3 regions of the Candidatus Palauibacter soopunensis genome follow, and region 2 is predicted to be linked to each of the others. Evidence: riboswitches for the same ligand, from Rfam matches in the RefSeq annotation. Region 2 holds a riboswitch; each other region holds the start of a gene.
The links. Region 2 has a riboswitch for S-adenosylmethionine ahead of metB (cystathionine gamma-synthase). Riboswitches for the same ligand answer to the same signal wherever they lie in the genome.
Positions count from the first base shown of each region.

Region 1: linked by a shared signal. The riboswitch ahead of metH (methionine synthase) and the one ahead of metB (cystathionine gamma-synthase) in region 2 are both predicted to bind S-adenosylmethionine.
Region 3: linked by a shared signal. The riboswitch ahead of RN901_RS01780 (hypothetical protein) and the one ahead of metB (cystathionine gamma-synthase) in region 2 are both predicted to bind S-adenosylmethionine.

Region 1 covers NZ_CANPVT010000052.1:193,215-202,829, reverse strand. Annotated here, with positions in the region: gene RN901_RS13250 (GNAT family N-acetyltransferase) at 1-271, opposite strand, end outside; gene menC (o-succinylbenzoate synthase) at 268-1,425, opposite strand; gene RN901_RS13240 (DUF5916 domain-containing protein) at 1,528-4,326, opposite strand; SAM riboswitch at 4,422-4,495, shown strand; gene metH (methionine synthase) at 4,533-8,273, shown strand; gene RN901_RS13230 (bifunctional homocysteine S-methyltransferase/methylenetetrahydrofolate reductase) at 8,270-9,615, shown strand, end outside.
Region 2 covers NZ_CANPVT010000038.1:5,845-15,459, forward strand. Annotated here, with positions in the region: gene RN901_RS10275 (xanthine dehydrogenase family protein subunit M) at 1-590, opposite strand, end outside; gene RN901_RS10280 (SRPBCC family protein) at 587-1,054, opposite strand; gene RN901_RS10285 (hypothetical protein) at 1,051-1,248, opposite strand; gene RN901_RS10290 (XdhC family protein) at 1,263-2,273, opposite strand; gene RN901_RS10295 (nucleotidyltransferase family protein) at 2,270-2,896, opposite strand; gene RN901_RS10300 (SAM-dependent methyltransferase) at 2,970-3,833, opposite strand; gene RN901_RS10305 (EamA family transporter) at 3,862-4,794, opposite strand; gene RN901_RS10310 (nucleoside deaminase) at 4,948-5,415, shown strand; SAM riboswitch class I at 5,483-5,601, shown strand; gene metB (cystathionine gamma-synthase) at 5,692-6,909, shown strand; gene RN901_RS10320 (ABC transporter ATP-binding protein) at 7,412-8,152, shown strand; gene RN901_RS10325 (ABC transporter permease subunit) at 8,162-9,586, shown strand; gene RN901_RS10330 (DUF3526 domain-containing protein) at 9,588-9,615, shown strand, end outside.
Region 3 covers NZ_CANPVT010000002.1:341,106-350,720, reverse strand. Annotated here, with positions in the region: gene RN901_RS01815 (CocE/NonD family hydrolase) at 1-355, opposite strand, end outside; gene RN901_RS01810 (MGMT family protein) at 354-695, shown strand; gene RN901_RS01805 (carboxylesterase family protein) at 710-2,308, shown strand; gene RN901_RS01800 (hypothetical protein) at 2,349-2,603, shown strand; partial or broken gene RN901_RS01795 (redoxin domain-containing protein) at 2,616-2,999, shown strand; gene RN901_RS01790 (CocE/NonD family hydrolase) at 3,001-4,722, shown strand; gene RN901_RS01785 (alpha/beta fold hydrolase) at 4,732-5,748, opposite strand; SAM riboswitch class I at 5,826-5,937, opposite strand; SAM riboswitch class I at 6,058-6,174, shown strand; gene RN901_RS01780 (hypothetical protein) at 6,242-7,051, shown strand; gene asd (aspartate-semialdehyde dehydrogenase) at 7,042-8,115, shown strand; gene RN901_RS01770 (O-acetylhomoserine aminocarboxypropyltransferase/cysteine synthase family protein) at 8,200-9,495, shown strand.

The DNA of each region.
Region 1 (9,615 bases), on a different contig from region 2:
GGCCCAGGCCCCGCCCGCGCGCGGACGGTTCGACGGCCAGCATGTGCGACCAGTGGGATGGGACATCTTCGAACCGTCCCAGAAGGGAATAGACGAAGCCGATCATGCGTCCGTCCTCGAACGCCCCTCCCGTAAAGCCGCCGATCTTCTGCGAAACCTGGAGGACGGAGGCGGGCACGATGTCGGAAAACCCCTTCCCCCACGTCATCTCCTGAAGCCGAACGCACGTACGCCACTCCTCGAGCGTCGCGAGCGCGCGAAACTCCGTCACGCCGGAACGCGGACGCCGCCGGCGGCGATCGTCTCGCTCCGCCGCGTGAGCGCTTTCACGCGCTCGATGTCCACGTCCACGCCGAGCCCCGGCCGGTCGCGCGGCACCGTCACGAAGCCGTCCGCGCTCATCGTCCATTCAGGGGTGACGATGTCGCGTTCCCAGTAGCGGGCGCTCGGCGACAGGTCGCCGGGAAGCCGGAAGTTCGGCATCGAAGCCAGCGCGACGTTGTACGCCCGCCCGATCCCGCTCTCGAGCATCCCCCCGCACCAGACCGGAACCCCGGCTCGTGCCGAGATGTCGTGGATCTCACGGGAGTTCAGGAATCCGCCAACCCGACCCGGCTTGATGTTCACGATCCGCCCGCTGCCGAGCGCGAGCATGTCCTCGCACGACGCCGGGTCCACGATCGACTCATCGAGGCAGACGGGCGTCGCGAGCCGTTCCTGGAGCCGGGCGTGGCGCACGAGGTCGCCGGCCGCCAGCGGCTGCTCGATCATGATCAGGCCGAAGGCGTCGAGTTCCGCGAGGCGGTCCGCGTCGTCCAGCGTGTACGCGGCGTTCGCGTCGACGGCGAGGTCACGGTCGGGCCCCAGCGCCTCGCGCACCGCCCCGACGTACTCGATGTCCTTCTCCGGACTGATCTTGAGCTTGACCTTGCCGTAGCCCTCGTCGACCGCCTGCCGCGCCTTCTCGACGAGCGCGGCGGGCGAGGGCTGGAGGCCGAGCGAGATGCCCGTCGCCACCCGACCGCGGGTCCCTCCGACGAGTTCGGACAGGGGGACGCCTCTCACTTCGGCGCTCAGGCCCCAGATCCCCATCTCGATCGCCGCCTTGGCCATCGGGTGCCCTTGAACGCCTTCATCGAGGAGGGGCCTGACCGTCTCCGGGCCCTCGAGTTCCCGCCCCAGCACCCGCGGCAGGAGCCAGCGCCGCAGCGCCAGCCGCGCGGTGTCCACGGTCTCGGGAGAATAGTTCGGCTGCTCCCCGCACACGCATTCCGACCAGGCCGTGGCGCCGCTCGCGTCTCGGAGTTCGAGCAGGAGGATCCGGCGGTTCTCGACCCAGCCGGATGAGATGATAAACCGCTCCCGGAGCGGGAGTTCGATCTCCCGAAGCGTCACTTTCGTCAGGTACAGAGGACTCGTCGGCAAGGCGTTCGTCTCCGCGGGGCGGGGGAGGTGGGACGTTAGCCGTTGCGACACCGGTCACGCCAGAATCCGGGGCGGACGGGATCGGTCGGATGGAGGAACCGGTCAGATGGAGAGGTAGTGGCTCACCTTGACGATAAAGACGTTCTCGGCCGGCGCCAGCCACAGCCCCTCGAGGTCCCGGTTGAGGTCGAAGTTGCCGAGCAGGACGCTTTCCCGGCGCGCATGCTGCCAGACGAGGAAGAGCTCGGAACCCGGACGGTACTCCCAACGGAACACCGCGTTGCCTCGCAACGAACGGATGTTGAAATCGCGGTCGCGCGTCGAGTAGTCCAGCGTGCCGTCGCCGTCGAAGTCGAAATAGCGCGAACCGTTGAAGGCGCACGTCGTCCCGCCCGTGCAGCCGGTGACGTCGCCGTTGAAGCGGTAGGCCCGTCCCTCGGCGTATTCGAGGAAGTCGAACGATCCGGGAGCTTCGAGCTGCCGGTAGCCGAGATAGTCGCCCGCCGACAGGAGCGGCTGCGCGTAGAGCTGGAGGCTGAGGTCGGGCGTGAAGGACACGTTCAACCGGGTCTCCATCGAGAACCCCGTCCGCTGGAGATCCCCGAACAGGTATCGCGTGCCGTACGTCGGCTCGTAGTCCATAACCGTCGACCGGGTCACGTACTGCGCGGCGTCCCGCCTGTTCGTGTAGTTCGGGCCCAGCGAGAACCGCCAGTTGGGGAGCGGCCGGTAGGAGATGTTCAGGCCCGTGTTGAAGTCGTGTCCCCGCCCCTGCGCCGCGACGCGGTACGAGAAACGCGGCGACACGTGAAACGACCGGCTCCGGTCCGTATTCGCGTCTACCCGGACGTTGAACTCCGCGGGCTCGGTCATGAGCGGGCCCCCGCGCGTCTGCGTGTCGGACTGGGACTCGGGCGAGTACGAGAAGTTGAGGTTGAAGGCCCAGTTGTTGAGGAACGTGAACCTTCCGCTCATCCACGCGGCGCCCGTGTCGTAGGACCGGCGGAAGTGGTCCGGCCCCCGCACCTTCTCGAGCAGCGAATGACGGAAATTGTGGTACGTGAAGAGGCTGATGTTGTAGTTGCGGAACAGATTGCCCGGTCTGATCTCCCGGTACCCGATCCGACCTCCCACGTCGAGCCGTTCGCCCGTGGTGAGGAAACCGAAGTCGTTGACCTCGAAGCCGGGGGTTTGCTGGCCCACCCATGTGCCCCACGTCCAGTGCTCGCCCTCCTTCTCGAGCTGCACGCGCCAGTCGCTCCCGAACATGGACGTGGCCGTGGAGTCGACCGCGAGGTAGGTGGCGTCGGGGCGCTGGTAGTAGTGGGTTGGATTGCGCTGCAGCCGGATCAGCGCCTCATTCGACCCCTGCACGAGGCTGCCCGAGTAGAAGCCCCACAGGCGGTAGTCGCGGCCGCGGCGTCCGCCCCACTGGTGTTCGAAATCGAGCCCGAAGCTGAACGCCTCCGAGGGGAGGAAGTCGAACGATCCGTCCCCGGGCAGTTCCCGCTTCAGCCCGGTGCCGATGACGCCGACCTTGCTCGCGCCCCCGCGAAAGTCCTGCTGCAGCCTCACGACCGCATGCTCGGCCTGGGGTTCGGCGACGAACCGTCCCAGCGAATCGGCCTGCGCGAAGTACGCCTGCCCCATCTCACGTCCGGTCACGGCCGCCAGCGCGCCGACGGAGAGACCGCTCCGCGTCCGGCCCGTGAGCTTCGCCGCCCCCAGGATCGACGTCAGGTGGGGCTCGGCGTGGAAGTCCGCGTCCCAGGGCCCGGACCCCCGCGGCTCCCGCCCGATCCGCCGGCTGAAGAAGAGCGCCTTGCCGCCGCCCATGCGGCCGCCGCGCGAGCCGGCGAAGGTGAAGATCTGCGCGTCGCGCACGAAGAAGGGGCGCTTCTCGGGGAAGAACGTCTCGAAGGCCGTGAGGTTGATGACCTCGGGATCCACCTCGACCTGCCCGAAGTCGGGGTAGACCGTCGCATCGAGGCTGAAGGCGGAGCCGATCCCCATGCTCATGTCGAGGCCGCCGCGCGGCTCCATCTCGGTGCCGTCGAACAGCGGGTTTCCCGCCGCCGCCGGGGCGGTGTGGTACTGGGACACGGCGAAAGGCCGAACCTCGAACCTCCGGCTCGACCGCGGGAGCTGCAATCCGTCGATCGTGCCGAACTGGCTCACCCGCCCCCGGGCCGTGCGCGACTGCAGGGCGAAGTAGTCCGTCTCGTTCGTCTCGAGCCGCCGCCGCTCGAAGTTGATTCCCCAGGTCTGCATGCCGGGACGCGCTTCGTAGCGGATCTGGGAGAGCGGGATCCGCATCTCCACGGTCCACCCCCGGTCGTCGACCTGCACGGCGGAGTCCCAGATCGCATCCCAGTTCACGTCCTCCTGGGTGTCGCCGAACAGGTACCGGTCCGTCTCCGCGCCCGCGGCGCTGACCTCGAACTCGTAGCCGGTCAGCCCGTCCCGATTCGGATCGAGGGAGAGTTTGAAGGAATCGAAGGAACCGCGCTCATCCCGACGGGTGAGGCGCGCCCGGATCACGTTCGGGTCGCTTTCGTACATCCGCGCGGCGACGTAGATCGCCGCGTCGTCGAACACGACCCGCACCTCGGTCGGCTCGGACGGCTCCGCGCCCTCCAGGGGCACGCCCTGGACGAAATCGGTGATGATGGGGGCCGGCTGCCACGCCTGATCGTCGAGGCGCCCGTCGATCGAGAGCGCCCCCTCGCGACGCACCGCGTCCACGGCCGCCGGCGCCACGCCGCCCCGGAAGACGGTCGCTTCGGGCCCTTCGGGCGGCGAGAGTCCCTCCTGCTGCCCGGAAAGCCCCCACCCCGCCCCGTCTATCGCGAGAGCCGCGAGGACGAACGCCGCGCGGCCCGCTCCATGTCTGCATCCCATATCAGCCGAAACACACCCCGCCGTCAGGTTGTTTAAGCGGACGCGCCCAAAGTTTCCCATTTTGTCGCGCGCGCGCTAGTTTCGATCTTCCGGAACGTACCGGACGTGGTGATTTGAGGCGGATTGCAGCCACGTAAAACAATCGCTAAAGAGCCACGCCCCGGGCGCGATTCTTTAGCGGCCGGGCTTTTTTTGGGGTGAACGCCGTGTCCGAAGGGCGAAGAAAGCGCGTCGCACAGATTCGGGAAGCGCTCGACCGGCGCATTCTCCTGATGGATGGCGGCACGGGAACGATGATCCAGCGGCTGGGCCTCGATGAGGCGGCCTATCGCGCGGGTCCGCTCGCGGATCATCCGCAGCCCCTGTTCGGGAACCACGACGTGTTGTGCCTCACCCGTCCCGACGACATCGAGTCCCTGCACCGCAGCTACCTGGAGGCCGGGGCCGATTTCATCACGACGAACACGTTCAACGCGCAGGCGATATCCCAGACGGACTACGGCATCTCGCCGGAGCACGGCAACGAGCGGCTGATCCACGAACTCAACGTGGCGGCCGCGCGGCTCGCGCGCCGGGCGGCCGACGACTTCACGCGCGACGCTCCGTCCCGCCCCCGCTTCGTGCTCGGGAGCCTCGGCCCGACGAACCGGACGGCGTCCCTTTCGCCGGACGTGGAGAACCCCGCCTTTCGCGCCGTCACGTTCGACGAACTGGCCGCGGCGTACCGCGCCCAGGCGGAGGGGCTGCTGGAGGGCGGCGCCGACGTGCTGCTCGTCGAGACCGTGTTCGATACGCTCAACGCGAAGGCCGCGATCTACGGGATCCTCGAACTCGGCGCGGAGCTTGGCGAGGCGCTCCCCATCGCCGTGTCGGGGACGATTACGGACCTGTCCGGGCGCACGCTCTCGGGGCAGACGGTCGAGGCGTTCTGGCTCTCGATCCGCCACGCGGACCCCCTCTTCGTCGGCCTCAACTGCGCGCTCGGAGCCGAAGAACTCGAGCCCTACGTCGCGGAACTCTCCGCCGTGGCCGACGTCCCCGTGAGCTGCCATCCGAACGCGGGGCTCCCGAACGAGTTCGGGGGCTACGACGACACGCCCGCCCAGGTGTCGGACCTGCTGGGCAATTTCGCCGACCGCGGACTCCTCAACGTCGTCGGCGGCTGCTGTGGGACGGAGCCGGACCACATCCGGGCCATCGCCGAGCGCATGGAGGGCGTGCCGGCACGACAGGTGCCCGTGATCGAGCCGCTGCCCCGGTTCTCGGGACTCGAGCCGCTCGCGATCCGGCCCGACACGCTGTTCGTGAACATCGGCGAGCGCACGAACGTCACGGGTTCGGCCCGCTTCGCGCGTCTGATCCGGGAGGACGACTTCGACGAGGCGGTCGAGGTCGCGCGCGACCAGGTCGTCAACGGGGCGCAGCTTCTCGACGTGAACATGGACGAGGGTCTCCTCGACTCCGAGGCCGCCATGACGCGCTTCCTGAACCTGATTGCGGCGGAACCGGACATCGCCCGCGTACCGACCGTCATCGACTCCTCGCGCTGGGAGGTCATCGAGGCGGGGCTGAAGTGCACCCAGGGAAGGGCGGTCGTGAACTCGATTTCGCTCAAGGAGGGGGAGGAGGCGTTTCTCGAGCAGGCGGCCCTCATCCGCCGCTACGGGGCCGGCGTCATCGTCATGGCCTTCGACGAGCGGGGGCAGGCGGACACGGTGGACCGCAAGCTCGAGATCTGTGCCCGCGCCTACCGCCTCCTGCTCGGCGCCGGCTTCCGTCCGGGGGAGGTCATCTTCGACCCCAACGTCTTCGCGGTGGGGACGGGCATCGCGGAACACGACGAGTACGGGGTCGCCTTCATCGAGGCCGTCCGCCGGATCAAGAGCGAACTCCAGGGCGCGATGACGAGCGGCGGAGTCAGCAATATCTCCTTCTCCTACCGGGGGAACGACGCCGTGCGGGAGGCGATGCACACCGCCTTCCTGTACCACGCGATCGCGGCCGGACTCGACATGGGGATCGTGAACGCGGGGCGGCTTCCGCTCTACGACGACATCGACCCGGAACTGCTCGAAGCGGTGGAGGACGTCCTGCTCGCCCGCCGGCCCGACGCTACCGAGCGGCTGACGGATCTCGCGGGCCGGATCCGGGACGAAGGGGTCGAGACCCGGGTGGACGACGCCTGGCGCTCGGAGGGCGTCGAGGCGCGGCTCGAGCACGCCCTCGTGGAGGGGATCGTCGAGCACATTGAGGAGGACGCCGAGGAGGCCCGTCTCCTGTACGGCAAGGCGCTCGAGGTCATCGAGGGGCCGCTCATGGCCGGGATGAACCGCGTCGGCGACCTGTTCGGCAGCGGGCGCATGTTCCTGCCGCAGGTCGTGAAGTCCGCCCGGGTCATGAAGCGGGCCGTCGCCTTCCTCGTCCCCCACCTGGAGGCGGAAAAGGCGGCAAACGCGACCTCGGCCGGAGCGGCCCGGAAGGGGAAGGGGACGATCCTCCTCGCGACGGTGAAGGGGGACGTCCACGACATCGGGAAAAACATCGTCGGGGTCGTGCTGCAGTGTAACGGCTACGACACCGTGGATCTCGGCGTGATGGTGCCGCCCGACCGCATCCTCTCGGAGGCGCGGACCCGCGGCGTGGACGTGATCGGGCTCAGCGGCCTGATCACGCCGTCGCTGGACGAGATGGTGCGGGTGGCGAGCGAGATGGAGCGGCAGGAGTTCGAGGTGCCTCTCCTGATCGGAGGTGCGACGACCTCGCGGAAGCACACCGCGGTCAAGATCGAGGAACGGTACTCCGGAGCGACCGTGCATGTGCTCGACGCTTCGCGGGCGGTCGGGGTCGTGGGAAAACTGCTCGGCGACGACGGCGGGGCGGACTTCGTGGAGCGGACGCGCGCCGAGTACCGGCGCGTGCGCGACGAGTACCGGGATGGGCGGCGCCCGCTGGCCACGCTCGAGCGCGCCCGCGCGAACCGGCTCTCGATCGATGCGGCGTTGGCGGTGCCGCCGCCGCGGGAACCCGGCGTGCACGTGTACGATCCGTTCCCGCTGGAGGAACTCGTCGACTACATCGACTGGACGCCCTTCTTCCAGACCTGGGAGATGAAGGGGCGCTTCCCCGGGCTGCTCGACCATCCCGAGCGCGGGCCCGCGGCGCGCTCGCTGTACGACGATGCCCGGCGGCTGCTCGACGAGATCATCCGCGACGGGTCCCTGACGGCGCGCGCGGTTGCGGGGCTGTATCCGGCCAGCGCGCGCGGGGACGACCTCGTCCTCTTCTCCCCGGATGGCGGCGGCCTCGAGTTGCTCCGGGTTCCGCACCTCCGGCAGCAGATGGACCGCTCCTCAGGCGCGAACGTCAGCCTGGCCGACTTCGTCCTGCCCGAGACGGCCGGCGCCACGGACTGGAGCGGCGCCTTCGCCGTGACGGCGGGGATCGGCCTCGAGGCGCTCTGTGCCCGCTTCGAGGCGGCGATGGACGACTACGGGAGCCTGCTTGCGAAATCGCTCGCCGACCGGCTGGCGGAGGCGCTGGCCGAACGCCTGCACGAGATCGTGCGCGTCGATCTCTGGGGGTACGCGTCGGACGAGGCGCTGGACAACGAAGCCCGGATCGCGGAGCGCTACGCCGGGATCCGTCCGGCCCCCGGCTATCCGGCGTGTCCCGATCACTCGCAGAAGGCGCTCCTCTTCGACCTGCTCGACGTGGAGCGTCGGCTCGGGATCACGCTCACGGAGAACTACGCCATGCACCCCGCGGCATCGGTGTCCGGCTGGTACTTCGCGCGGCCGGAAGCCCGGTACTTCGGTCTGGGCCGCATCGGGCTCGACCAGGTGGAGGACTACGCCGCGCGCAGCGGGATCTCCGTGGCCGAGGCGGAGCGGCGCCTCTCGCCCAACCTCGCCTACGACCGCGATCCGGTCCTGGAGGCGACCGCATGAGCGACCGGCTGCGGGAGTGGATCGAGGGAGACGGGGTCCATCTGATCGATGGCGCCATGGGGACGGTGCTCTACGAGAGCGGCGTGTTCGTGAACCAGTGCTACGACGAACTGAACCTCACGGAGCCCGACCGGGTGCTGGGCGTCCACGCCGACTACGTGCGGGCCGGGGCGCAACTCATCGAGACCAACACCTTCGGCGCGAACCCCGTCAAGCTCGAGCCGTTCGGCCTCGAACCGTCCGCGCACGAGATCAACGTGGCGGCGGCGCGCCTGGCCCGGCAGACGGCCGGCGGGCGCGCCGAGGTCCTCGGGGCCATCGGTCCGCTTGGCATCCGCATCGAACCGTGGGGCCCCACGTCGGTGGATGAGGCGGCCGACCTCTTCGGGAGACAGGTCGCCGGGCTCGCGGAGGGCGGCGTCGACGGTTTCATGCTCGAGACGTTCTCCGACCTCGACGAACTCCTGCAGGCGGTGCGGGCGGTGCGGAAGGTCGCGGGGGCGGCGCCGGTCTTCGCGCAGATGACGTTCGGAGACGCGGGCCACACGGAGTACGGTGCCACGATCGAAGCCGCGGCAGCCGCGCTGGAGCTGGCCGGCGCGGACGTCATCGGCCTCAACTGTTCGGTCGGTCCCTCCTCCATGCTGTTCGGGGTAGAGCGCATGGTGGCGGCCACGTCGCGGCCGGTGTCGGCGTTGCCCAACGCGGGGCTGCCCCGCGACATCGGCGACCGGAAGATCTATCTCGCGAGTCCCGAGTACATGGCCCGTTATTCCCGACGCATGGCGGCGGCGGGCGCGCGCTTCGTCGGAGGCTGCTGCGGCACGTCGCCCGAACACACGCGCCTCACCGCGACGCTGCTCGGGACCGACGGCCCAGGGCCGGCTCGCGTGTCGGTCTCCGCTCCGAGCGAGGCCGCCGGCCGGTCGGCGACCGAGCCGCCGCCGCTCGCTGGCCGCTCCGCACTCGGACGCCGTCTCGCGCTCGGCGAGTTCGTCGGGGCGGTTGAGTTGACGCCGCCCCACGGGTGGGATCCGAGTGATCTGGTGGCGGGAGCCGGCCGGCCCCGCGACGCCGGCGTGCACGCCGTCCACATCGTTGACGGCCCGGCGCACCGGAGCCGCATCGCCTCGCTCCCCGCCGCCATCGTCATCGAGCGCGAACTCGGCATGGAGACCGTCCCGCACTACAGCTGCCGCGACCGCAACATGCTCGGCATGCTGAGCGACCTCCTCGGCGCCGCCGCGGCCGGCGTCCGCAATGTCTTCCTCATCACGGGCGACCCACCGCGCGGCGGCCCCTACGACACGGGTGGCGTATACGATATCGACAGCATAGGACT
Region 2 (9,615 bases):
GCGCCGGCGACCGCATAGTCGCCCACCTTGCGCTCCAGCTTGACGTAGGCGCCCCCGCTGCCCGCGGGCGGCACCGGGATGTGGAGTTCGGTGAGGATCTCGTCCTCTCCCAGCGCGGTCATGAAGAGGCCGTGGAAGAAGTCGTCGATGTCGATCGTGCGCTCTCCGCCCGGCCCGGTGGCGATGACGTGCGCCCGCAGCGCGAGCATCGTCGCCGGGTGGTCGTTCGCGGGGTCGCCGTGCGCGATGTTCCCGCACACCGTGGCGCGGTTGCGCACCAGCGGGTCCGCGATCACGCGGGCGGTGTCGATCAGGATCGGATAGCGCTCCACCACCGCCGCCGATTCCTCGAGTTGGGCCTCCGTCACGAGCGCCCCGATGCGGAGACATCCGTCCCGCTCCTCGATCGTGTCGAGCCCGGGGATGCGGCCGATGTCGATGATGTTCGCGGGCGCGGCGAGCCGAAGCTTCATCATCGGGAGGAGGCTCTGGCCGCCCGACATCACCTTCGCGTCGTCGAGTTCGCCGAGGAGGTCGATCGCGTCGTCCAGTTCGGCCGGCGCGTGGTAGTCGAACTGCGGGGGAATCATGCCTCTGCCTCCTTCGCCTGATTCTCGAGCGTGCTCGTGAGTCTTCCCACGAACTCCTGCAGCATCCGTTTGGACACAACCTGGGTCATGCCGCGGCCGAGTTGCGCGAGGATCCCGGTGACGGTCACGTCCGAATCCATCGTCACCTCGGACCCGCCGTCGGGCAGCGCCGTGACACGACTGTTCATCGTCATGTCGGCGGTGCCCATGCCGGCCTTGCCCTGGCCCCGAGCGCGGACGACCGCGGACCGCTCCTCTTCGTTCAACATGAAGGATACGGTCCCGGTATAGGCCGCCACGAGGGGGCCCACCTTGACGGTCATGCCGCCTTCCCAGGTCGTGTCGTCGATCTGCTCGGTGATTTCCGCTCCCGGCAGGAGTTCCGAGAGCTGCCGCGGGTCGGAGAGAATCCCCCACACGGTCGCGGCGGGCGCGTCGATCGTGAACCCTTCCTCGATTCTCATGGGCCTTGTTCCTCCATCGTCACCCGCCGGGAGCGCCTGCGATAAACCAGAACGACGTAGGCGATGACCGCACCGATCGATACGACCATGCCGATGTTCCCGTAGGTCGTGCTGACCTGCAGTCCGAGGAACAGCGAGAACGAGAACATCAGGTAGAGCAATGCGATCACCGCGACGTGCACGGCGACCCTCACCAGGCTTCTCAATGTCACCCCCTCGTGACTTGTTGCTGGAGATACGCCTCCGGCGAGGCGTCGAATCGCGTTCGGCACCCCTCGCAGCAGAAGTAGACGGGTGCCCCCTCGAAGACCGAGGACGGAGAACCCGAGATCGAGACGGTCATTCCGCACACGGGATCCGTCGCCTCGTCGTCGGCTCGCTGCCCGGTCGCCACTTCGTCCGCGGACGCGTCACCGGCCTCGACTGCCTCCGACTCCGTCGGTTGCGGCCCGAGCTGGACGATCTCCGCCAGAATGCTGACGGCGATCTCCTCGGGGCTCTCGGCGCCGATGTCGAGGCCCGCGGGGCCGCGCACGCGGGCGACGTCGCCGCCGCCGAGTCCCTGCGCGGCCAGAACGCGGCGCACTTCCTCCATCCGGGTGGGAGAGGCGATCACGCCCAGGTAGTCCGGGGCGGCGGCCGCCAGCTCCCCGAGCGAGCGCTCGTCACGCCGTCCCATGGTGGCGACGACTCCGTACAGCCTCCAGCCGCGGGGGCGTTCGGCGTAGCGCGCCGCCGTCTCCGCCAGATCGTCCACGACCTCATCGGCGGCGGCCGCCAGCGCCTCGTCTTCGGACGTCTCGGCGACGGTCGTGTACCCCATCGCGCCGCCGAGGCGCACCAGCGCCAGGGCGACGGGCGAACTGCCCGCCACGATCAGGACGGGAGCCGGAAGAACCGGATTAACGTGCACTTCCACCTTCCCTCCGCTGCTGCAGGACATGGGTACGGGGACCAGGCCGTCCGGCCGCCCGGGACTCGACCCGAAGGCGAGGAGCCTGGGCTCCCCCTGATCCAGCGTCTCCAGCGCGTGGCGGATCACCTCCGATCGCGTGCAACTGCCGCCGATCCAGCCGTGCATGACGCCGTCCGCCGAAATCAGCGCCATGTTGCCCGGCTTCCCGCTCGTGGGCCGCTCGCTCCGCACCACCGTCGCGAGCGCATACGGCTGCCGTTCGGCAGTCAAACTCGCGGCGAGATCCAGCAGGTCGCGTTTCACGGGAGATCGCTCGAGCGGGAGCCGACCCCGGCGAACTCCCTCCGCACGGCTTCGTATTCGTCCGGGCGGTCGAGGTCCCTGAGCCGGTCGGCCGGCCAGTCCACGGGGACCGCCCGCTTGTGGTGGCGGCGCACGACCTCGCGCCCGCACCCCGCCCGCATGCGGGATATCTCGCCGAAAAGGCCGCGGCCGTAGAGGATGGGCGGCGCGTTGACCTCGCCGTAGCGCGACACGACCAGCGGGGCGTCCATCTCCGCGTAACGCTCCACCAGCGTCCGCACCATGCGCGCGGTCACGAACGGCATGTCGGACAGCATCACGATGGCTGCCGCGCAGGCCTCCGGCACCGCGGCGATGCCGCAGGCCACCGATGTCTGGATGCCGGTCTCGTGATCGGGATTGACAGCCACGGTACAGTCGAGGTGCCGGACTTCGCGCTCGACGGCACGGCGCGCGTGTCCCGTGACGAGGATGACGGGGTCGAGTCCGGCTTCACCCGCGAGGCGGACCGCCCGGCGCACAAGGGTCTCTCCACCGACGTCCAGCAGGAGCTTGTTGCGCCCCATGCGGGTCGACGACCCGGCGGCCAGCACGATTCCCGCTACCCTGTGCTCTTCGGACATGGCTCCAGAATAGGCCGGCGCCGACCGCTACCGCGAGCCCGGAAGCCCGTGGCCCACGCCCCTGGGCGGGCCGCTATCGCTCGTAGAGCCCGCAGGCGAAGATGCCCGGTATCTCGAAGGGCAGAGGCCCGAGTTCTCTCGTGAACCGGTCGCCGAGGTCCATCATCGTGATGGCCTCCAGCGTGCGGAACCCCGCGCCGGCCATCAGTTCGCACATCTCCCCCGGGCTGTAGTCGGAATGCATCGGCTCGCCGCGCTTCGCAACGTATTTCCGCAGCGCCGTGCGCGCCTCGCGGTGTTCGGGCAACGCGGAAGCGTCGTCGAGCAGGTGGTCGAGCACGAACCGCGAACCCGGCGCGACGCCCTCGGCAATCGAACGGGCGGTCTCCGCGATGATGTCCGTGGGCAGGTAGTACGTGACGCCGAGAAGCGAGAGGAACGCACGCCGGGCGGGGTCGAAGGAGGATTCCGCGAGCGCCGCCATCACGGGCACTTCCCCGAGCTCCGCCGCGACGAAGTGGAGACCCGGCGGCCGTTCCACGCCCATGCGCTTCAGCCGCTTCCGCTTCATCGCCTGCATTTCGGGCAGGTCGAGCTCGAACACCTGCAAGTCCTCCATGAGGTCGGCCCGGCGCAGCGCGAACGAATCCATCCCGGCCCCGATGATCACGTACTGCGCGATCCCGTCACGGATGGCCGCCTCCAGCGCCTGCTCCGCGTAGCGCACCCGGATCAGCACGCCGAGCATGCCGGGCCGCAGCTTCCGCAGGACATGGTTGAGCAGGAACCAGGAGACGGGCCGGACCTTGATCAGCAGACGCAGGTGCCAGCCGCACAGGCCGAGGGCGAAGGGGTCCTCGACAAGGCGCACCCGGTCGCGCTGATGCAGGGCCCGCATGCCGGCGACGAGTTCGGCGGTCGTAGCTCGCGTCTTCATCTGTTCCGGTCACTCCGCGTGATGCGATTCACGGCGCGCGACGACGCCGGCCCCCGGCAAGGCCCCGCGCCACGGCGATGCCCGAAAGGATGACGGCGGCGCCCCCCAGTTGCTGCGGCGTGGGCGTCTCTCCCAGCCACATCCACGCCGTGGCGAGCGCGATCACCGGGACGAGGTTCTGGTACACCGCCGTCCGGCTCTGTCCGATCGTCTTCATGCCGCGCGACCAGAGCAGGTAGGCGATGGCGATCCCGAAGACCCCCGTGTAGGCCGTCGCGAACCAGATGCCCGGCGGGATCGAACTCCAGTCGACGCGCATCAGATCCGGGATCCCCATGATGACGATGACGGGGAGGGCGGCCCACAGCGTCCACCCCGTCACCTCCAGCGCCCCCCGGCGTTTCGTGATGCGTCGTCCGAAGACCGTGAACGACGCCCAGGAGAATGCGGCCCCGAGGACGAGCAGATCCCCGAGCCCGGCTCCTCCGACTTCCTGCGTGCCGCCGGTGATGAGAATCGCCATGCCGGCGATCGTCGCGGCGACGCCCAGGAGGATCGCGAGGCTGAACCGCTCCCGCCCGAGCGCGGACGCGATCAGGAGCACCCACACGGGACTCGTGGACAGGAGCAGCGCGGCGTTCCCGGTAAGCGTCAGGTCGATCCCGTAGATGAAGGTGGCCTGGAAGATCACGTGGCCTACCACCGCGAGTCCCAGGATCCGCGGCCACTCGCTCCGCGGAGGGAGGACCGGTCGCCCCGTGGCCCGGAGGAGGCACCAGACCGCCAGCGCCGCGAACGGGAAACGCACGGCGTTGAATGCGAGCGGATCGAGTTCCCGCAGGACGACCTTCACGACGGAGAAGTTGATGCCCCAGATGATCGCCGTGGCCAGGAGTCCGAGGTCGACCGTGAGGTCGCGCGCTCGCCGCCGGGAAGGGTGGCCGCTCGAAGAGTTCGTCAATCGCGCTCGCCGTGGGGAAAGGGACGAGGGAGCCCCCGGCCGAACACCGGGGAGGGAACGGCTGAGTATATTCCGGGAGTGCTCCGGGAGTCGACCGCCGAGCGTCGACCGGCTGGAATCGAGCGCACACGCCCTTGCGAAACGAGCGTCGCGATGAATGACGGATTCATGCAGCGGGCCATCGATCTGTCCGAGCGCAGCGTGGACGAGGGCGGCGGGCCGTTCGGCGCCGTCGTCGTGAAGGACGGCGAGGTCGTGGCGGAGGGGACGAACCGCGTGACGCTGGACAACGATCCCACGGCCCACGCCGAAGTCCGGGCGATTCGAAAGGCCTGCGAAATTCTGGGCACGTTCGATCTCGGCGACTGCGAGATCTACGCGAGTTGCGAGCCGTGTCCGATGTGCCTGGGAGCGATCTACTGGAGCCGGATCCGCCGCGTGTACTACGCGAACACCCGGGAGGACGCGGCGCGCATCCGGTTCAGCGACGAAGACATCTACGACGAGTTCTCCCGGCCGCTCGCGGAGCGCCGGATCGTGTCGCTCGTGCGGATCTCCTCCGCCCGGGCGCGGGACGCCTTCGAGCGCTGGATCCGAAAATCGGACCGGACGCCGTACTAGCGCCGCCGCATCCGTCGCGGCGCGGTTTGACATCCGACGGTCGCCCCTATAGAACTGCCCGCACGACAACTCATCGAGACCGGCTGAGGGACAGGCCCGTTGACGCCGGGGCAACCTGCGGGAAGTGGCATTCCCGCGAAGGTGCCAACTCCTGCGGTGGACTCGCATCCGCCGTGAAGATGAACCGCCCGCCGCCCTTCGAGGCGGTAGCCGCAGTCTCAGGGTGTCGAATCTCCGGAGTCCGATGAGGTGCACTCGAGACTCGGAGAGGTCATGATGACCCACCGCTCTGCCGCTCGCGTTGCCTCTTCCCCCGTCACACGCGCCGTGCGGGCGGGGCTCGGCGCCGACACCGCCCATCGGGCGATCATGCCGCCGATCCATCTCTCCACCAACTTCTTCTTCGACGCTCCGGGCGTGTACGCGAAGTACGACTACACGCGTACGGCCAACCCGACGCGCGATCTCGCGGCCGACACCATCGCCGAACTCGAGGGAGGGTGCGGTGCGGTCGTCACCTCTTCCGGCATGTCGGCGATCGCCGTGTCGACGCGCCTGCTTTCGGGCGGCGATCTGCTCCTGGCGCCCCGCGACTGCTACGGAGGCAGCTACCGCCTCTTCTCCGCCGAGGCGAGCCGTGGCGGGTATCGCGTCGAGTTCGTCGACCCGTGGGACCCGGCGTCGCTCGAACTCGCCCGCCGACTTCGGCCCCGGATGATCTGGATCGAGACGCCGAGCAACCCACGCCTGCGGATCACCGACATTGCCGCGTGGGCGCGGGTGGCGCGCGACATCGGGGCGATCTGCGTGGCCGACAACACCTTCCTCTCGCCCGTCAACCAGCGCCCCCTGGAGTTCGGCGCCGGTCTCGTCGTGCACTCGACGACGAAGTTCCTGAACGGGCACGGCGACGTGGTGGGCGGGGCGGTGGTGGCGGCGGACGAGGATCTGCTCGAAGAAATCGCCTGGTGGACCAACGTCATGGGCGTATCGGGGGCGCCGTTCGACTCGTATCTGACGCTCAGGGGGATGCGGACCCTTCACGCGCGCAGCCGCGTACACGAAGCGAACGCGCTCCGCATCGTGGATCTGCTGGACCGCAGCGACGTGGTCGCCCGCGTCCATCACCCGAGCCTGCCCGATCATCCCGGGCACGATATCGCGCGGCGGCAGCAGACGGGGTGGGGCAGCCTCGTTTCGTTCGAACTGCGCGGCGGACGAGCGGCGGTGGATGCCTTCGTGGACCGTATCGAACACTTCGCCCTGGCCGAGTCGCTGGGCGGCGTGGAGAGCCTGGTCGCGCACCCCTGGACGATGACGCACGCGTCGATGGATGAACCCGCGCGCCGGGCGGCGGGGATCGGCGAGGGGCTGCTCCGGTTGTCGGTGGGGATCGAGGCCTGCGAGGACCTGGAGGCCGATCTGGAGCGGGCGCTCGCCGCGGCTGACCGCCCGACAGCGTGCGCTGCCCGGGTGCGCGCGGCGCAACGTTGACCGGGAGCCCCGCATTCTCTAAGGTGCCGCCGCCGCCGACACGGCCGCTTTCCAGTCGGTCGGCGCGCCGATCCGCGGGAGGGAAGGGGAACCATGGCAAACCAGGTCGACGCCGGACGATCCAGGCGCCCCATGCGCCTGCTGGCCGGCGTCCCGGTCGCCCTTTCGCTCCTCTTCGCCGGCCTCGCCGAGGGCTCGCATACGCACGACGGCGCGGCCGACTCCCCGGCGGCGTGTGCGGTATGTGAACTGTCGCACAATGTGGGGCCCGTGGCGTCCTCGGCGACGCCGAGCTTCGGCGGGCCCGGTCCCGTACACGCTCCCGCGCTTCGCGGCCACCGGCTGAGTGCCCGGCCCGTCCAACTCCCCCCCCACCGCAGCCGCGCGCCTCCGCCTCCGATCTCTCTGTAGCGAAGAGCCCCTCCGCCGATCCGGAGATCGGCGGGAGACTTGTCGACCGTTGCGCCGGTGACGGCGCGGCAAACGCGAGAGATGGAGATCCATGCAGACCGCCGATTCGGGTGCGGGGCGACCGCCCCTCCTCGAGGCCCGCGGGCTCAGCAAGCGCTACGGCGCCACGCAGGCCCTCGATTCCCTCGACCTGGCCATCGAGCCGGGAGAGGTCTACTGCCTCCTCGGCCCCAACGGGGCGGGGAAGACCACGACGATCAACCTTTTCCTCGGCTTCGTGTCGCCGTCCGGGGGCCAGGCCCTGGTGTCCGGCATGGACGTGTCCACCCACGACCGGGAGACGAAACACAGGCTCGCCTACATCCCGGAACAGGTGATGCTGTACCGCAACCTCAGCGGGCTCGAGAACCTCGAGTACTTCGCCGCTCTGGGCGGGAAGGGGTCGCTGGGGCGCGAACGGCTCGCCGACATCCTCGTCGAAGCCGGCCTGCAGCGCGACGCGGTCGACCGCCGCGTGTCCGAGTACTCCAAGGGCATGCGGCAGAAGGTCGGCATTGCGATCGCGATGGCCAAGGAGGCTGACGCCCTCCTGCTCGATGAGCCGACGTCTGGTCTCGACCCCAAGGCCTCCAACGAGTTCTCGGCCCTGATCGAGCGGCTCAGGCATGGCGGCGTCGCGGTGCTCATGGCGACGCACGACCTGTTTCGCGCCAAGGAGACCGGGACGCGCGTGGGCATCATGCGCTACGGAAGCCTCGTGACGGAGCTGGGCACGGACGAGATCGGCCACGCGGATCTCGAGCGCGTCTACCTGGAACACATGCACGATTAGGAGGCGTCGATGGTTGGGCACAGCATCCGCCACATTATCCGCAAGGAATTCACCGACGTACTTCGGGACGGCCGCTTCCGGTGGTCCGCCGTCCTGGTGGGAGCGCTGCTGCTCGTCTCGCTGGGCCACGGGTGGGTCCAGGCGCGGGAGGCGCAGCGCGAGCACGCGGCCGCGCAGGGGACGGCCCGCGACCACTGGGAGTCGCAGGGCGAGAAGAACCCCCATTCCGCGGCCCACTACGGCATCTATGCGTTCAAGCCTCGCCTCGCGCTGTCCTTCGTGGACGAGGGCGTGGACCCATACACCGGGACATCGGTGTGGCTGGAGGCGCACCGGCAGAACGACTTCCTGCTGCGCCCGGCGCAGGACGCGACGGCTGCCCAGCGCATAGGGGCGCTCACGGCCGCGCAGGTGCTGCAGCACCTCGTGCCCCTGCTCATCATCCTGCTCGCCTTCGGCGCGCTCGCCGGCGAGCGGGAACGGGGCACGCTTCGTCAACTGCTCGCGACCGGGGTCGGGCGGCGCGATCTGGCGCTCGGGAAGGCGCTCGGCATCGCCGGCGCGCTGGCGCTGCTGCTGGTGCCGGCGGCGGCGGTGGGGGCGGCGGCCCTCGTCGTCGGGAGCCCCGGTCCGGCGGCATCCCCCGTGGCCCGGGCCGCGGTCATGGCCGTCGTCTACCTGGTCTATTTCGCCGCCTTCGTCGCGCTCTCGCTGGCCGTCTCCGCCTGGGCCCGCTCGACGCGCACGGCGCTCGTGATCCTGCTGGGCGTGTGGGTGGTGAACGGGCTCGTCGCGCCGCGCGTGGCGGTGGACCTGTCGAAGTGGATGCACCCCACGCCTTCCGCCCTCGAGTTCGCTCAGACGGTGGAACGGGAAATGGCGTCCGGCACGGAGGACATCGCTCGTCCGGACAACGAGGCGCTGACCGAGGGCCTGCTGGCGGAGTACGGAGTCGAGCGGGTCGAAGACCTGCCGATCAACCAGTCGGGCGTCCTGCTCCAGGCGAGCGAGGAGTTCGGCAACCGGATCTTCGACCGCAACTACGGCGCGCTCTGGGACACGTTCGAGCGCCAGGGGGCCGTCCACGAGATGGTCGCGGTGGCGGCGCCGCTGCTCGCGGTGCGCGCGCTCTCCATGGGACTGGCCGGAACCGATGTCGAGCAGCACCGGCACTTCGCGATCGCCGCGGAGACGTACCGCCGGGATCTGATGCGGCGCATGAACGGCGACCTCACGGAGAACTCCCGCTCAGGCGATTTCTCGTACCAGGCCGGAGCCGAACTCTGGGGGTCCACGCCGCCGCTGCGGTACGACGCCCCGACCCTGGGCTGGGTGCTTGGCAACCGGATCCTGTCGCTCGTCGTCCTCGGGGGCTGGCTCGCGGGAGCGATCCTGATCGCCGCGGCGCGCGTGCGGCGCGCGGAGGTGGCGTAGGATGACCGCGCGCACGGTACTCCGGAACG
Region 3 (9,615 bases), on a different contig from region 2:
CGGACTCGACCGGCAGATAGAGGTCCGTCGCGAGGCGAACCCCATCCCGCATCGGGACCATGAGGTCCGTCTCGACCCGCACCTCGAACGTCGGTTCGGGGGCCGCGGAGGGATCGTCCGGGTCCTGCGCGAAGCGGTCGAGGGCGGCGGATCCTTCCGGCATGCTTCCGCCGTCGGCGACCCGCGTCGCGGGCGCGTCTCCGCCTCCGGAACAGGCGGCGAGCGCTACGGCCAATGCGAAGACGCGGCCCGGCCGAGAATTGTCCATCGGTTCCCACTCCCCAAGATTCACGCGTTCGAAACTGTTCTCGAAGATGACACGACCCCCGGCCACGTAGCGAGTGACGACCACCATGGCTTCGGACCTCCACGAGCGCATCTGCAACGTCGTCGCCCGGATTCCCGCCGGTCGCGTCGCCACCTACGGGCAGGTCGCGCAGCTCGCCGGACTCGGCGGACAGGCCCGTCTCGTGGGTTACGCGCTCTATGCCTCCGACCGGCCGCTGCCCTGGCACCGGGTGATCAACGCGCGCGGCGAGATCAGCCCCCGCGGCGACTCGTACTCCGAGATGATCCAGTACCAGTTGCTGGCCAACGAAGGGGTGGAATTCGACAAGTGGGGACGCATCTCGCTCAAGCGTTTCCGCTGGAACGGGGAGATGCCGCCCCCGGCCAGCCCCTCGCCTCCCTCCTGATTCCGGAGCCTCGCATGCGTCGTGACTCTCGCGCTCATCCGGTTCGCACTTTGGCCCGCGTCCTGCTCGTCGCCCTGGCCGTCGGTGGCTTCAGGGCGCCGCTGCTCGCGCAGCAGACCCGCGTCGAGACCGCCAGCGGGAACGTCGACGGCCTCCTCGTCGACGGGATTCGCTCCTACAAGGGGATTCCCTTCGCGGCGCCGCCCGTGGGGGACCGGCGCTGGAAGCCGCCCCAGCCGGTCGAAGCGTGGGGGCGGCGGACGCTGCGCGCGCAGAGCTTCGGGCCGGAGTGCATGCAGACCCCCTACGGCGCGGGCTCGTTCTTCGGAGGTCCCCCCGCCCCGACGGCGGAGGATTGCCTGTACTTGAACGTCTGGACCGGAGCCGCCGACGCCTCGGAGCGGCGGCCGGTCATGGTCTGGATCCACGGGGGCGCGCTCACGCGGGGGTCCGGCTCCACCGGCATCTACGACGGGACGGCACTGGCGGAGAAGGGCGCGGTCGTGGTCACGATCAACTACCGGCTCGGACCGTTCGGCTACCTCTCGCACCCGCTCCTCACGGCCGAATCCGAACACAGATCGTCCGGCAACTACGGGGTCCTCGACCAGGTCGCCGCGCTCGAGTGGGTGCGCGACAACATCGCGAGCTTCGGCGGCGACCCGGACCGCGTGACGATTTTCGGCGAGTCGGCCGGCTCGTGGAGCGTGAACACGCTGATGGCGACGCCGCTGGCGGCGGGACTCTTCCACCGCGCCATCGGGCAGAGCGGGGGGCGGTTCGGGCCCATGATGCGCCTTTCGGAGGCGCCGGAGGGCGGACGCTCCGCGGAGGAGATCGGCGCGGCGTTCTTCGGGGCGCTCGGGGCGGAGACGCTGGAGGACATGCGGCGGCTCTCCGCCGCGAGCGTGATGGCGGGGCTCGAGACGCCGGCCGGGCGCGGCTTCAGGACGGCGGAGAACGTGGACGGCTGGGTGCTGCCGACGGACGTGACGACGGCGTTCGCCGGGGGCGCACACAACAACGTCCCGGTGCTCGTCGGGTTCAACGCCGATGAGATGACCTCCCTCTCGTCCCCGAGATCCGTGCCGGAGACGCTCGACGCGTGGCGCGAGTGGGTCGCGGGCCGTGTCGGCGACGATGCGGAGAGCTTCGACGCCGCCTACCCCGTGAAGGAGGAGGGCGAGATCTTCGACGCCTTCATGCGAAGCCGGGGCGACGCCCTGTTCGGCATCCAGATGCGGACGTGGGCGCGGGCGTCGGAAGCCGCCGGCGCGGATGCGTGGCTCTACTACTTCACGCACGAGCCGCCGGGGCCCGCGAAGGACTATCTCAAGTCGTACCACGCGGCCGAGATCGTGTACGCCTTCGGCAACGTCGGTCCAGGCGAACGGGAAGCGGTGGACCGCCGGTTGGCGGAGACGATGTCCTCCTACTGGGTCAACTTCGCCGCGAACGGCGATCCGAACGGTCCCGGGCTGCCGCCGTGGCCGGCCTACACGCGCGACTCCGAGGCCCATCTCGTGCTGGGGCCGACGGTCGAGGCGGGAAGCGAACTCCGCACGGCCCAACTCGACTTCTGGGAGCGGCGCCTGCGCGCCGGCACGCCGTGATGCGTCGGCGAGCCACGGGAGGACTCAGGGGAGCACCGCGGTGAGCGGGCCGCTCAACCGGCGACTCGCCGGGATCCGCGCAGAGAAGGAGGCCGCGCGTCCCGCCGCCGCGACGGAGGTCATGGCCGCGGGCACGGAGGCGCTGCGGAGTTCCGGCATCCTCGACCGAGTCCCGGGCGTGGGCGACCGGGCGCCGCTCTTCGCCCGCCCGAGCGTGGCCGGCCCCACGGTCCGGCTCGCGACGCTCCTCAAGCGGGGGCCCGTGGTGCTCAGCTTCTTCCGGGGCCGCTGGTGACCGTACTGCCGCGAGGAGCAGGCTGCTCTTCAATCGGTTCTCCCAGAGATCAGGGCGAAGGGGGGCCGTCTCGTCACGCTCTCCCCGCAGCTCCCGGAGTTCGCCCGCGGCTGGATCGAGGAAGACGGCATCGAGTTCGACGTCCTCCTCGACTTCGGGCTCGGCGTGGCGCGCGACTACGGCCTGACGTTCACCGTCGACGGAGAGCTGCGCACCCTGTACCGCGACGGGCTCGGCATCGACCTCGCCCGCTTCAACGGCGACGAGTCCTGGGAACTCCCGCTCACGTCCACCTTCGTCATCGACCGCGACGGAACCATCGTCTACGCCTCCGCCGACCCCGACTACACGGCGCGCGCCGAACCGTCCGAGGTCCTCGCCGCCATCCCGACCTAGCGTGCCCGAATCCCCGCGGGAGGTGCGGCTGCTGCATGGGGTGCGGGGGCGGATGCGGGACGGGGTGCGGCTTTCGGCGGATGTCTATCTGCCCGCTTCCGGAGGTCCCTTCCCCACCATCCTGACCCGGACGCCGTACGAAAGCGGCCGGGACGTGTTCATCGACAACGGCGTCTGGTGGGCCGAGCGCGGGTACGCGTTCGTGGTCCAGGACTGTCGCGGCCGGTTCCAGTCCGAGGGCGTGTTCCACGCGTATCTCCCCGAGATCGAGGACGGGCACGACACGCTGGAGTGGGTGGCGGGGCAGGCGTGGTGCGACGGGAAGATCGGGATGTGGGGGCGCAGCTACGGCGGGCTCACGCAGTGGCTCAGCGCGCCGCTCGGCAGCCCGCACCTCACCTGCATGGCGTCGCACGTGATCTGCGACGACCACTTCGGCGACTGTCACTACCTGGGCGGGGCTTTCCAGTTGCTCCTCTCGCTCGCAGCGGCCGTGATCTGGGAGACGAACCTCGCCATCGTGACCGGCCCGCAGGCCGCGCGCCTGTTTCAGAACCCGAAGTTCTGGGCCCATCTGCCGCTCATCGAGATGGACGAGCGCGCGATCGGACGGAAGATCCCCTACTGGCGGGAGTGGCTGGAACACCCGACGCGGGACGAGTACTGGCGGCGCCTCAGGGTCACGGACCAATACGACCGCGTCACGGCGCCGGTGTTTCAGCAGGGCGGGTGGTACGACGCGTATCCGGGGTCCCTGCTTCGCATCCACGAGGGGATGTCGGGGGCGGCGACCCCGCGCGCCCGCACGCAGAGCCGGAGCCTGCTCGGGCCCTGGTCGCACGAGGTCCCGGAGACGAGGACGGTCGGGGACCTCGACTTCGGCCCGGACGCCTGGGTGGATGTGCGGGAGGAGGAGCGGCGCTGGTTCGACTGGCAGCTTCGCGGCGTGGACGACGGGATCGGCGAAGACCCGCCGCTGCGCTGGTTCACGACGGGCGCCAACCGGTGGCGGGAGGGCGCGGAGTGGCCGCCGCCGGGGACGGAGGAAGTGCCCTGGTATCTGCACAGCCGCGGGCGCGCGAACCGGGGCGACGACGCCCGGCTCGATCCGGAGCCTCCCGGGGACGAGCCGCCGGACCGCTTCGAGTACGATCCGCGCGATCCGGCGCCCTCACTCGGGGGCAATCTCTCTTCCCGGCTGATCACGACCCACGCCGAGACGCCGATGCGGGGCGGCCCCGTCGAGCAGGCGCCGCTCGAGCGGCGGCCCGACGTGCTCGTCTACACCTCGCGGGTTCTGGAGGACGATCTCGAGGTCACGGGGCCGGTCGAGGTCGTGCTCTACGCTGAATCTTCGGCGCGCGACACGGACTTCGTGGCGCGGGTGACGGACGTCGATCCGGCGGGAGGATCATTCGTATTCACAGAGGGGATCCTGCGCGCGCGATATCGAGGGGGGTTGGACCGGACGGAGCTTCTGGAGCCGAACGAAGCCACCGAGTTCCGGATCCGGCTCTATCCGATGAGCCACGTGTTCCGGGCCGGCCACCGGATCAGGCTTCAGATCACGAGCAGTTGCTTCCCCCGCTTCAGCCGCAACCTCAACACGGGGGAGGACGTGGGGACGGGCACGCGCATGCGGACGGCGCGGAACACGGTCCTGCACACCGCCGCATATCCTTCGTGCGTGCGGCTTCCCGTCGCGGCGGCGGCGCCCGGCTGAACCCGCGAGTCATCCGGCTGAGCCCGCGAGGGCCTGCGGTTCCGTCGCGAAGAGACTCTCCCTCAGGGCTTCCTCGTAGTCGGGCGCGTGGAGCAGGAAGGCGTCGTGGCCCGCGTCGGAGTTCAGAATCCGCAGGCGAGAAGGCGCGCCGATCCGGCCTGCGGTCTCCAGGAGCAGCCAGGGCGGGACCAGCGTGTCCTCCTCCCACCCGATGAGCCAGGCGGGGACGCCGAGTTCGTCCGGACGCAGGTCGCACAGGTCGACCGAAGCCGACAGCGTCAGATAGGTCTCCGCCTCGAACCGTTCCGCGAACTCCCGTCCCTGTTTCTCCAGGTAGCGGCCGACGGCGTAGACCGGGGCGCCATCCTCCCACTCCCAGTCGTGCGGGAAGCGGGCGTCGAGCCCTTCCGCGGACTTGTAGGTCGTGAACGCCAGCGCCCTGGCGAGCGCCACGCCTTCGCTCCCCCGGCCGTGCCGGAGCGCGAACTCGACGATCCAGCGCTGCACCGCGTGGATTCCGATGGCCTGGGGATGGCCGCGGTGCGCCGCGCCGATCAGCACGACGCCGTCGAGGCGGGCGGGATGGCGGATCCCCATCGCCAGCGCGACCATGCCGCCGTAGGAGGCGCCCAGCATGCGGTGGGCCCGTTCGACACCGAGGTGGCGCAGCGCGACCGCGACGGCGTCCGCCTGGTCTCCGGGCGTGAGATGGATCCGATCCGGCGACTCGAACGTCCCGGGAGATCCGAGGAAGTCGATCGCGAGCAGCCGCCAGCGGTTCGTGTCGATGGCCAGACCCGGGCCCGCCAGCTTCCTCCACCAGCCGGGCGCGGGGTCCAGGGCGTTGGCGCAGACGTGGCGGTCGGCGGAGATCCCCCCCATCGCGACGAGCAGCGGGGCGCCCTCGGGTCCGGCGAGTTCGTAGCGCACCCGGAAGCAGGCGTCGATCCCGGCCTCCAGTTCCGGTCTCCACGCCGCCGGCATCGCGACGGCGCCCCTCCGACCCTCCGGCAGTACGGCGTTCAAGCTGTGTCTCCGTTTCGGCTCGCGTCTGTGGTTCGCGACGCCAACTCCGGAGCAGCCGACCGACCGTGCGGGTCCGACGCTCATCTCTCGGACCCGTGTTCGGGGTCCGCAGGAGTTGGCACCGCTGGGCGTTGCGCCCCGGTTGCCCCGGCTTCAAAGGGCCCGTCCCTCAGCCGGTCTCGATGAGTAGCGGCCGACCCTAATGGGTCCGGCAACGGCGGTCAAGAAACACGCGCGGCGCCTCTCGCCCGGCTTCGCCCGCCAAAACTTGACGCGCCGCCCACGACCCTGTAGCCTCCGCGCCCACAACGCTCATCGAGACCGGTCGAGGGACAGGCCCGAAGACACCGGGGCAACCTGTGGAAGGTGGCTCTTCCACTGATGTGCCAACTCCTGCGACGGATGTAATCCGTTGGTAGATGAGTCGCCCGCCGCGCTTCATTGCACGGCAGCTGCAGTTCCCAGGGCGTCGCTTCTCCGGAGTCCGCTGAGCGTGAATCGAGACTCGGGGGGAGGCGTTTCATTGCGCGAAGTTCGCCGCGTTCACGTACTCAAATTCGGTTCATCCGTGCTGGCGCATCCGGCCGCATACCGGCTGGCGGTCGAGGAGATCCGGGCTGAAGTCGCCGCCGGCGCGAAGGTCGTTGCCGTCGTGTCGGCCATGGGGGACACCACCGACGATCTTCTTTCCGCGGCGCGCGAAGTTGCGCCCTCGCTCCCGGACGACCTCATCGGATCTCTCCTCGCGCCCGGGGAGGAAGCGTCCGTCGCCCTGCTGCACCTCGCCCTGGTGACGGGGCGCGTGCGTGCGGTGGGCATGTCGTTCTCGCGCCTGCCGATCCGCACCCGGGGGCCGCTCGGGGCCGCCGAGCCGGTGGACGTGGACGCTCGGGCGATCGAGACGGCCCTGGCCACGCACGACGTGATCGTCCTTCCCGGATTCGTGGGCGTCGACGCCACGGGCATCACGTCGCTGCTCGGGCGGGGAGGCTCGGACCTTACGGCGCTTTTCCTCGCACACGCGCTCGGCGCGGCGGAAGTCCGTCTCGTGAAGGATGTGGATGGGATCTTCCCGGCCGACCCGAAACGGTTCCCGCACGTCAAGCCGATCCGCCGGACATCGTGGAGCGAGGCCCGGCGAACGGGCGCCGGAGTCGTTCAGGACCGGGCGCTGAGCTTCGCCGAGCGGCACCGGGTCGCCTTCAGGGTGGCGGCTCCAGGCGGCACGGGCACCTGGGTCGGCAGAAACGACCCGCCGCCCGACACCGGCCATGGCGGAGAGGAGCGTGCCCGATGCGCCTGACCCATCCGTCGAATGAACGCGTGCCCGTGGCCGTCCTGGGCGCGACCGGGATCGTCGGGCAGCGGCTCGTTCGGATGCTGGACGGCCACCCGACGCTCCGGCTTGCGGCGGTCGCCGCGTCCGAGACGCATGCGGGCGAGAGGTACGGCGACGTGGTCCGGTGGAGTCTCGGAGGAGATCCTCCCGCGGAGGCTGTTCCGCTGCCCCTGCGCATGGCGGTCGAGCGGCCGCCCTGCCGGCTCGTGCTCTCCGCGCTCCCTTCGCGCGTGGCGCACCGGCTCGAACCGTCGCTCGCCGAAGCGGGGCACACCGTATGCACCAACGCCTCGGCGCACCGGCTGCGAGCGGACGTGCCGCTGTTGGTGCCGGAGGTGAACCCGCAGGCCCTGACTCTCACGGCGACCCAGCCGTGGTCGGAGCGGGGGGGCCGCCTCGTCGCCAACCCGAACTGCGTGGTCGCGGGGCTGGCGTTGGCGCTGGCTCCCATCCAGGAGACTTTCGGCATCGAGTCGGCCACGATCGTCACGCTGCAGGCCGTCACCGGCGCCGGGCTCCACGGGATCGGCTCCGTTCAGATCGGAGGGAACGCCATTCCCTGGATCCCGGGCGAAGAGGAGAAGATCGGTCCCGAACTCAACAAGATCCTGGGGACCGATATTCCCGTGGCGGCGAGCGTCAACCGCGTACCGGTGCTCGACGGCCACACCGCGAACGTCTTTCTGAAGCTCGCATCGCCCGCGAGTCCCGGGGACGCCGCGCGGGCGCTCGCCGAGTTCAGAGGCCCGCCATCCCTGCCGGGTCTGCCTTCGCTTCCCGAGCGACCGCTCATCGTGCGGTCGGAGCCCGACCGTCCACAGCCGCGCCTGGACATCGGCGCGGCCGGAGGGATGGCGGCGAGCGTCGGAAGGATTCGTGCCGCGCCGCCACACGACCTCGCGATGACCGTGGTCTCGCACAACGGCATCCGGGGCGCCGCCGGCGCCTGTTTGCTCAATGCCGAGTTGTGTCTCGCGCGAGAGTCCGCTGACGCGCGAGGCACCCCGATCCGGGTTCCGCACCGATGAGCATCGGCCAGGTACACGGAAGTTCACGGCCCGGCGTTCGGGCCTGATCCAGTCGCAATCGATCTCACGAAAGGGTTGAGACCAATGAGAGACGAAACAGTAGCGATTCACCTCGGATACGAGTCCGAGCCCACCACGCACGCCGTCGCGGTGCCGCTGTACCAGACCGTGGCGTACGAGTTCGACGACGCGCAGCACGGCGCGGACCTCTTCAACCTCGAGGTCGAGGGAAACATCTACTCCCGCATCATGAACCCCACGCAGGCCGTGCTGGAGGAGCGGATTGCCCAGCTCGAGCGCGGGCTGGCGTCGCTGGCGCTCTCCTCCGGCAGCGCAGCGGTCAACTACTCCATCCTCAATCTCGCCGCCGCGGGGGACAACATCGTCTCGGTGCCCCAGTTGTACGGCGGCACGTACACGCTCTTCGCCCACATGCTGCCGCAGCTGGGGATCGAAGTGCGCTTCGCCGAAGGCGACGGCCCGGACGATCTGGCCAAGCTGATCGATGCCCGCACGAAGGCGGTGTTCGTCGAGAGCATCGGGAACCCGGCGGGCAACATCGTAGACCTCGCGGCGGTGGCCGACGTGGCGCACGCCCACGGAGTCGCCACCATCGTGGACAACACGGTCGCCACGCCCGCGCTCCTCAAGCCGATCGAACACGGGTTCGACATCGTGGTGCATTCGCTGACGAAGTACATCGGCGGCCACGGCAACTCACTCGGCGGCGCCATCGTCGATTCCGGGAAATTCCCGTGGGAGGAGCACGAGATCCGTTATCCGCAGTTCACGACGCCGGAACCCAGCTACCACGGGGTCGTCTACACGGAGGCGCTGGGGCCGGCCGCGTACATCGGTCGGGCGCGCACGGTGCCGTTGCGGAACACCGGGTCGGCGATTTCGCCCTTCAACGCGTTCCAGATCATCCAGGGGATCCAGACGCTGAACCTCCGCATCGAGCGCCACTCCGAGAACGCGCTGGCCGTGGCGAAGCACCTGAAGGACCACCCGGCCGTGGAGTGGGTGAGCTACGCCGGATTGCCGGGCGATCCGTACCACGAGCTGGCCCTGAAGTACCTGGGCGGCCGGGCTTCGGGGATCCTGACCTTCGGGGTGAAGGGCGGCTTCGAGGCGGGCGTGAAGTTCTACGACGCGCTCGAGCTGTTCAAGCGGCTCGTGAACATCGGGGATGCGAAGTCGCTGGCGTGCCACCCGGCGTCCACGACGCACCGGCAGCTCACCGAGGAAGAGCAGCTCAGCGTGGGCGTGCGTCCGGAGACGATCCGGCTCTCCGTCGGCATCGAGCACATCGACGACATCGTCGAGGATCTCGACCGCGCGCTGGCGGCAGCATTGCCGGCCCGGCCGGCCGCCGCATGACCGACCCGAGCGGCCGCCGTTGACCGTCGGGCGGGGCGCCGGCTACGGTAGCGGACGCCCAGTGTCGTGTCCCGGAAATACACGAGCTACCGAGAGTGCCGAGGCGCCGGATTCCGCTAG